3 regions of the Mesorhizobium sp. M0854 genome follow, and region 2 is predicted to be linked to each of the others. Evidence: predicted binding sites of a transcription regulator. Region 2 holds the regulator's gene; each other region holds the start of a gene.

Region 1 (2,268 bases), on a different contig from region 2:
GCCGGGATTTCGCCCGCAATCTTGTGGCGACCCTGTCGGCCAGATGCAGCAAAGCGGGCACGAAGACCTGCTCCTCGGCCGGTTTTCGGCCGAGCGCAGACTGCGCACCCGCCGAGCGCGCCCGGCGCTGCGTCTCGAGCTTGCGCGGATCGCGGTTCCATGCCAGCGCGTTGAGTTTTTCTCCGGCCGCCGGCCCGAGCAGGCGCTCCAGCGCCCCACCGTTGGTCTTCGCCAGCTCGCCGATGGTGTTGACGCCGATGCCGGCCAGCCGCTGCCTGGTGACCGGGCCGACGCCCCACATCAGCTCGACCGGCAGGTGGTGCAGGAACTCCAGCTCGTGGCGCGGATCGACCACCACCAGCCCGTCCGGTTTTGCGACCTGTGAGGCGATCTTGGCCAGATGCTTGGTGCGGGCTACGCCGACCGAGATCGGCAGGCCGAGCTCGGCCCGCACGCGGCGGCGGATCTTGCCGGCGATCTCGGCCGGCGAGCCGAACAAATGGGTGCAGCCGGCGACGTCGGCAAAGGCCTCGTCGATCGAAATCCGCTCGACCACCGGCGTGAAATCGCCGAGCACCTTGATTGCCGCATCGCCCAGCCGCTGGTAGTCCTTGAAATGGCCGCCGACGAAGACGAGTTGCGGGCAGAGTTCCCGCGCCCGCCGTCCCGGCATACCGCCGCGCACGCCGAACGCCTTGGCTTCATAGGATGCGGCAAGCACTACCCCGCCGCCGACGGCAATCGGCTTGCCGCGCAAGGCCGGGTCGAGCAACTGTTCGACCGAGGCGTAGAAGGCATCCAGATCCGCGTGGAGGATGTTGGCTTCCATCCGGCCCGTTCGCCCGCGGCGGTTCGAACGCCGCATTGTCTCGAGTTGTGGTGAGAACATAAAGAGAACATTGTGGGTGGATTGTCAAGCAGCGCGGAGGCTGCCGCAGATGACGAGCGCACGGCAAATGTTCAGCCGCGCAGCCGATCGCGGGCCTGCATCAGCGCGAATCCCAACAGGTTCTCGCCGCGCCACAGCAGCGGGTTCACCGCCCTCTCGTCATCCGCCGCAAGGCCGATACCCCACACCGGTCGACAGGGCTCGCCTCGACCAGCACCCGGTCATGCGTCGACAACAGATATTCGCGCAGCGCCGCGTTCTGACGGAACTTCTGAAAGCTCCCTTCAGTCACGATGCGATATTTGTCTGCATCCCATTTGGTGCCATCGAAGCCGCTCACCTGGCGGCCAAGCTGCTTTGCCTGCTTGGGGCTCGCCGCCCTGAGGATTTGTGTTGCCGTCGGAGCATCACCGAACAGTCGTGCCTTCTCGGCCATCATCCAGTGTTCGGCAGTCGGATAGCTCAGGCCATCGACGGTAAAAGGCGCATGCCACCACTGGCTGAAGCACGACGTGCTTATTATTCGGCCGTCCTTAGACGGCTGATGGCCCCAGAAGAACAGGAACTTCTGCCGGGGCTTTGCGCGAAAGGTTTTCTCAAGCCAGGTTCGGTCGTAAATCATGGGCGGATGGAGCAGGGCGAAAGGCCGGCTTGTCAATGCTCCATCCAGAGTGGGTAGCGAAGATGAGCGGTCGGCGCTGAATGCGATGAAATGCTGATCTACAGCGCCATCTTGTAGCCGAGATGACTGGCGGTGAAGCCGAGGCGCTCGTAAAAAGCGTGCGCCTCCCGTCGACCTTTGTCCGTGGTGAGCTGGACGAAGCTGCAATTGCGCGAACGGCATGTTTCAATTGCCCATTCGATCATCAGCTTGCCGACGCCGCGCGAGCGCCATTGCCGGGCGACGCGAACGCCTTCGATCTGGCCGCGCCAGGCGCCTTTTCTCGAAATGCCTGGAAGGAAGCTGAGCTGCAGCGTTCCGACCACTTGCCCGGCGTTGACCGCGACGGCCAGCAACTGGTTGGGATCGGTATCGATTGCGCTGAAGGCATCGAGATAGGATGGCGCAAGCGGCGTGGACGGGTCTTCCCGGTCTGCGCCGAGCACATCGTCGGCAAGCATTGCAACGATCGCCGGCAGGTCGGGCGCCTGCGCGCGACGGAATTCGATCTCGCTCATCGCGCGGACACATACGGCGCGGTGTCGGCGATCGCAACATCCGTTTTGCAAGGGAGGCCCGCGCGCCTTCAGGTCGCCTCGAGCGCCCAGAGGCGGTGGCCGTAGCGGCGGAAGAAGCGGGCGAAGAGGCGTTGCTGCCTGGCGCGGGCGAAGTCGGCGGTGCGCCTTTCCTGTCGCCAGCGCGGCATGTTGCGGAACAT
Region 2 (2,268 bases):
TCTGGCCATCATGCCCATCGTGTCACTGGTCGTCATGCCCTTCGCCGTTCTCAGCGCGCTGGCGATGCCGTTCGGTGCGGATGGCCCTTTTCTCTATATCATGGGCAAGGGGCTGACGGCGATGATCGCCCTGTCCGGGTGGATCTCGGAGCGCTCGCCGATCGATGCGGTCGGGCTGATTTCGCTGAGATCCGTCCTTCTGGTGACGATCGCCCTCGTCATTGCCAGCATGGCGACGACGTGGTTGCGGCTGGCGGCACTTCCTTTTGCGCTCGCCGGCTTGCTGACGACAACGCAGACACGCATACCCGACGTATTGGTCTCGGAGGACGCACGGCTGGTCGCGCTGCCGATCGGCAGCGGTGAACTCGCGGTCAACCGGGCACGCCCGAATGAGTTCACCATCGACAACTGGAAACGCGCGCTCACATCAGAGGCTATCGTCGCGCCGGAAACACCTGGAAAGAACGACCCGCAATTCGACATTGCCGATCCGGCCGACCTACCGCCGGGCATGCCGTTCATTTGCACGGACGGCCTCTGCCTTGCCAGGCATCCATCCGGCGCGATCATCGCGCAAGCCAAGGACCGCGATACTGCGCGGCCAGCCTGCGCCTTTGCCAGCTTGATCGTCATCGACGACGCCACCGCCCATAACCCCTGCTACTACGACCGGCTGGTCCTCGTCGTCACCAAACGGCAACTGGCGCGCGCGGGAAGTGCCGCCGTCTATTTCGATCCACAAGCGGCAACACGCGCCGAGATCCGCTTCGCCGTCGAAAAATCATACCGGCCCTGGCACGTGCAGCGGAAATTTTCACGCGCGGCACGGGGCCTGCCGCCATACCGCCGGGCCGACAACCCCAAAGCCGGCGCCAAGGGCGGAGCTCAGTAGCGGCGGATCAGTCCGACGAGCTTGCCCTGCACCTTGACCCTGTCTGGTCCGAAGATGCGCGTCTCGTAGGCCGGATTGGCGGCTTCCAGGGCGATCGAGGCGCCCTTGCGGCGGAACCGCTTCAGCGTCGCTTCCTCCTCGTCGACCAGTGCCACCACGATCTCACCGGGGCTCGCCGTATCGGCATTGCGGATGATCACCGTGTCGCCGTCGAAAATGCCGGCCTCGATCATCGAATCGCCTTTGACCTCAAGCGCATAATGCTCGCCGCCCATGATCATATCCGGCGGCACCGAAATCGAATGCGTCTGGTGCTGGATGGCGTCGATCGGCACACCGGCAGCGATGCGGCCCATCACCGGGATCGAAACGGCGGCGACGACATCGTCGTCATTTCCGGCTGCGGGCACGCGCGACGATGTCGGCTTGCCTTGCCGAGGGGCGCCTTGCCCAAGACTGCCCTGGATGACACTCGGCGAGAACTTGCGTGCCGCATTGAGGCCGGGGGCGATCGAGTCAGGCAGGCGTAGCACCTCCAGCGCACGGGCCCGGTTGGGCAAACGGCGAATGAAGCCGCGCTCCTCCAGCGCCGTAATCAGCCGGTGGATTCCGGATTTGGAAGCCAGGTCGAGCGCTTCCTTCATCTCGTCGAATGAAGGCGGGATACCGCTTTCCTTCAACCTTTCGTGGATGAACATAAGCAGTTCGTGTTGTTTGCGTGTCAGCATAGCGACCCCCAACAGAATCAGAAAAACAAACCCAGAACAAACACTATCTGTTCCAGTTGTGTTCCGCAACTGTTTAAAGTTTAATGAATGCGTTAAGGCTCGGGAAACAAACGACGTCCCCTACCGGCGTACCGCATTTTCACCGCCGCGAGCCTCATCGCCTTGATTCTGCTTTCGTTTGCGCCCTTCTGGCCTCCTAGAAGGCGGCACTGGCATCGACCGTCGGTCGGCAAAAGGCACGGAATTGAACCCGTATCGACTGTGCGGTTTGGTCAATGCACCGTGAACGAAACGAACTCAAAACGCCAACCTCGGGTTAAGTCCCGGTTTCCACCGCCTGGTCAGGCTGCTTCTCGCCGGTGGAGCCTTGCTGCGCGCAACCAAGTAATGGAAGAACAGTCGATGCGTGTCCGGCGTTGCGTTGGATCTTGGGGGGAGCAGACAAATCATGACAGGAATTCCCGATCTCGTGGCCATAAAGGCGATGGATGCCGCGGATCCGCTGCGCGCGATGCGCGACCGCTTTGTGTTGCCGCAAGGAGTGATCTATCTCGACGGCAATTCGCTAGGAGCTGCTTCACGTGCCGCTTTCGATGAACTGCACAAGGCCGCGACCGAAGAATGGTCGCATGATCTCATCCGCGC
Region 3 (2,268 bases), on a different contig from region 2:
GCAGCTATCTCGAAACGCCGGCCGATCTGCCAGGCATAGGGACCGGAGCCTTTCATGCGCTTGCCCCATTCCGAATCGTAGTCTTTGCCGTCGCGCATCGAACGGATCAGCGACATGACGTGGCGATAGCGGTCGGGATAGTGGCGCAGCAGCCAGTCCTTGAAGATCGGCGCGACCTCCAGCGGCAGGCGCAGCAGCACATAGCCGGCTTCACGCGCGCCCGCTGCCTGCGCCGAATCGAGGATGCGCTCCATTTCCGGGTCGGTCAGTCCGGGGATGATCGGCGCGACCATCACCGAGGCCGGAATGCCGGCGTCCGAAAGCTGCCTGATCGCCTCCAGCCGCTTGGTCGGCGTCGACGCGCGTGGCTCCATGGTGCGCGCCAGCATGCGGTCGAGCGTCGTCACCGACAATGCCACCTTGGCCAGCCCGCGTTCGGCCATGCGTGACAGAATGTCGATATCGCGTGTCACCAGCGCCGATTTGGTGACGATGCCGACCGGATGCCCGCGCGCCTCCAGCACTTCGAGGATCTCGCGCATGATCCGGTATTGCTTCTCGATCGGCTGATAAGGATCGGTGTTGGTGCCGATGGCGATGGTGCGCGGCTGGTAATTATCCCTGGACAATTCCTTGTCGAGCAGCCGCGCCGCATCCGGCTTGGCAAACAGCTTCGATTCGAAATCCAGCCCCGGCGACAGACCCATGAAGCTGTGCGTCGGCCGCGCGAAACAATAGACGCAGCCATGTTCGCAGCCGCGATAGGGATTGATCGAGCGGTCGAAGGAGATGTCGGGCGATTCGTTGCGCGTGATGATGGTGCGCGGCTTCTCGACCTGTACCTCGGTCTTGAACGGCGGCAGCTCCTCCAGCGAATTCCATCCATCGTCGAACACGTGTCGGCTGACCGGCTCGAAACGGCCGGACGGATTGATGCCCGCCGACCTGCCGCGGTTGCGGTCCGGACGGACACGCATGCCGCTCTGCTCGATCATCGCATTCGCCATTTCGGCCCTGCCAGCGCCGAAGGCTGCAATATCGGCACGCACGATCTGTTCCATCTTGGCCCTTTCCCAGGGACTGTCCGCCCGCTGTCGAATCGCTCTGCTCATGAATGTATTCCTATCGTATCGATGAGAACAAAGCAAGAACTTTCTCGCGGTGCGCCGCAAAAACTGGCGCTACCCACCGCTTTCCGCTATTCGGCTAAACATGCTCAGCGTCCTGATCGAAACCCTGAATGACGAGGAGGGCCTTGCCCGCACGCTCGCCTCGCTGATCGGCGGCGCGGTCGAAGGCGTGGTGCGCGACGTTCTCGTCTGCGACACCGGCTCGACCGATCAGACGCACCGCGTCGCCGAACATGCCGGCTGCCACTATGTCAGCGGCGGCATCGCCGCCGGCATCAGGCAGGCCAAGGGCGACTGGCTGCTCTTGCTGGAACCGGGCGCGCGGCTGGGAGAGGGCTGGATCGACGAGGTCGTCGCCCATACCGCCAGGCAAACCATGGCGGCGCGGTTCTCGCGGGCACGCGGCAGCCGCACGCCGTTCCTGTCGCGCGTCTTTGCCGGAAATCGCGCTCTCGCCGAAGGCTTGGTGATCAGCAAGCGTCAGGCCGCGGCGCTGTCGAAGAACGCCCGCAGCGCCGAAGCGATCGCCCGCGGCCTGGCGACCAGGAGGCTCCACGCCGAGATCTGGGTCGCGCCGCGGAAGTGACGGCTTACCGTCCCGGTTATGGGAACTCCGCCTAAGCACATTTTCTGGCGGGTCGTCGTTTATTGTGCATTGCACAAAATCTGGCCGGGGGTTACCATTCCCGGCGATATGGGCGAATAGGGTTTGGGGTGTGCCGGAGCGGCGACGACTAACGTCGATGCTGTTCCCTCGACATTTTTGAGGACCCCGATGACCCTTTCAAGCCCTGACAAGTCCGGCGCTGCAAGCCTCGAGGCGATCGCACGAAACGGCGGCACGCTGCGCCGCATCGCCGCCCGCATCCCGACCTATCTTTCCGACCTTCGCGAGAATCCGGCATGGCTGCCGATGTTCATGCTGGCCCGCACCATGCCGGCGCGGCGCCTGCACTGGCGCGGTGCAAAGCCCGTTCCGCCGGCGCGCAATGTCGGTGAAACGATGTTCGCCGGCGTCGATCGCGATGCCGTCGTCGGCGCGCTGCGGACGGAGGGGCTCTATTCGGGCCTGATGCTGCCGGCCGCCATCCATGAGGAGATTGTCCGCTTCGCCGAGCGCACGCCATGCTTCGGCAAT

The links. The regulator LexA, encoded in region 2, represses DNA repair genes until DNA is damaged. The targets are predictions, from matches to a motif close to TGTTCNNNNTGTGTTCNG.
Region 1: the regulator LexA is predicted to act here: its motif matches at 882-899, upstream of dinB (DNA polymerase IV).
Region 3: the regulator LexA is predicted to act here: its motif matches at 1,136-1,153, upstream of NKH99_RS23020 (PA0069 family radical SAM protein).

Annotation. Positions count from the first base shown of each region.
Region 1 is NZ_JAMYOL010000016.1:50,198-52,465, reverse strand. It holds gene dinB (DNA polymerase IV) at 1-829, opposite strand, end outside; partial or broken gene ybiA (riboflavin biosynthesis intermediates N-glycosidase) at 961-1,511, opposite strand; gene NKH99_RS22220 (GNAT family N-acetyltransferase) at 1,610-2,068, opposite strand; gene NKH99_RS22215 (hypothetical protein) at 2,137-2,268, opposite strand, start outside.
Region 2 is NZ_JAMYOL010000005.1:296,496-298,763, reverse strand. It holds gene NKH99_RS12085 (ComEC/Rec2 family competence protein) at 1-895, shown strand, start outside; gene lexA (transcriptional repressor LexA) at 889-1,623, opposite strand; gene kynU (kynureninase) at 2,072-2,268, shown strand, end outside.
Region 3 is NZ_JAMYOL010000018.1:1,120-3,387, forward strand. It holds gene NKH99_RS23020 (PA0069 family radical SAM protein) at 1-1,061, opposite strand, end outside; gene NKH99_RS23025 (glycosyltransferase) at 1,213-1,716, shown strand; gene NKH99_RS23030 (phytanoyl-CoA dioxygenase family protein) at 1,906-2,268, shown strand, end outside.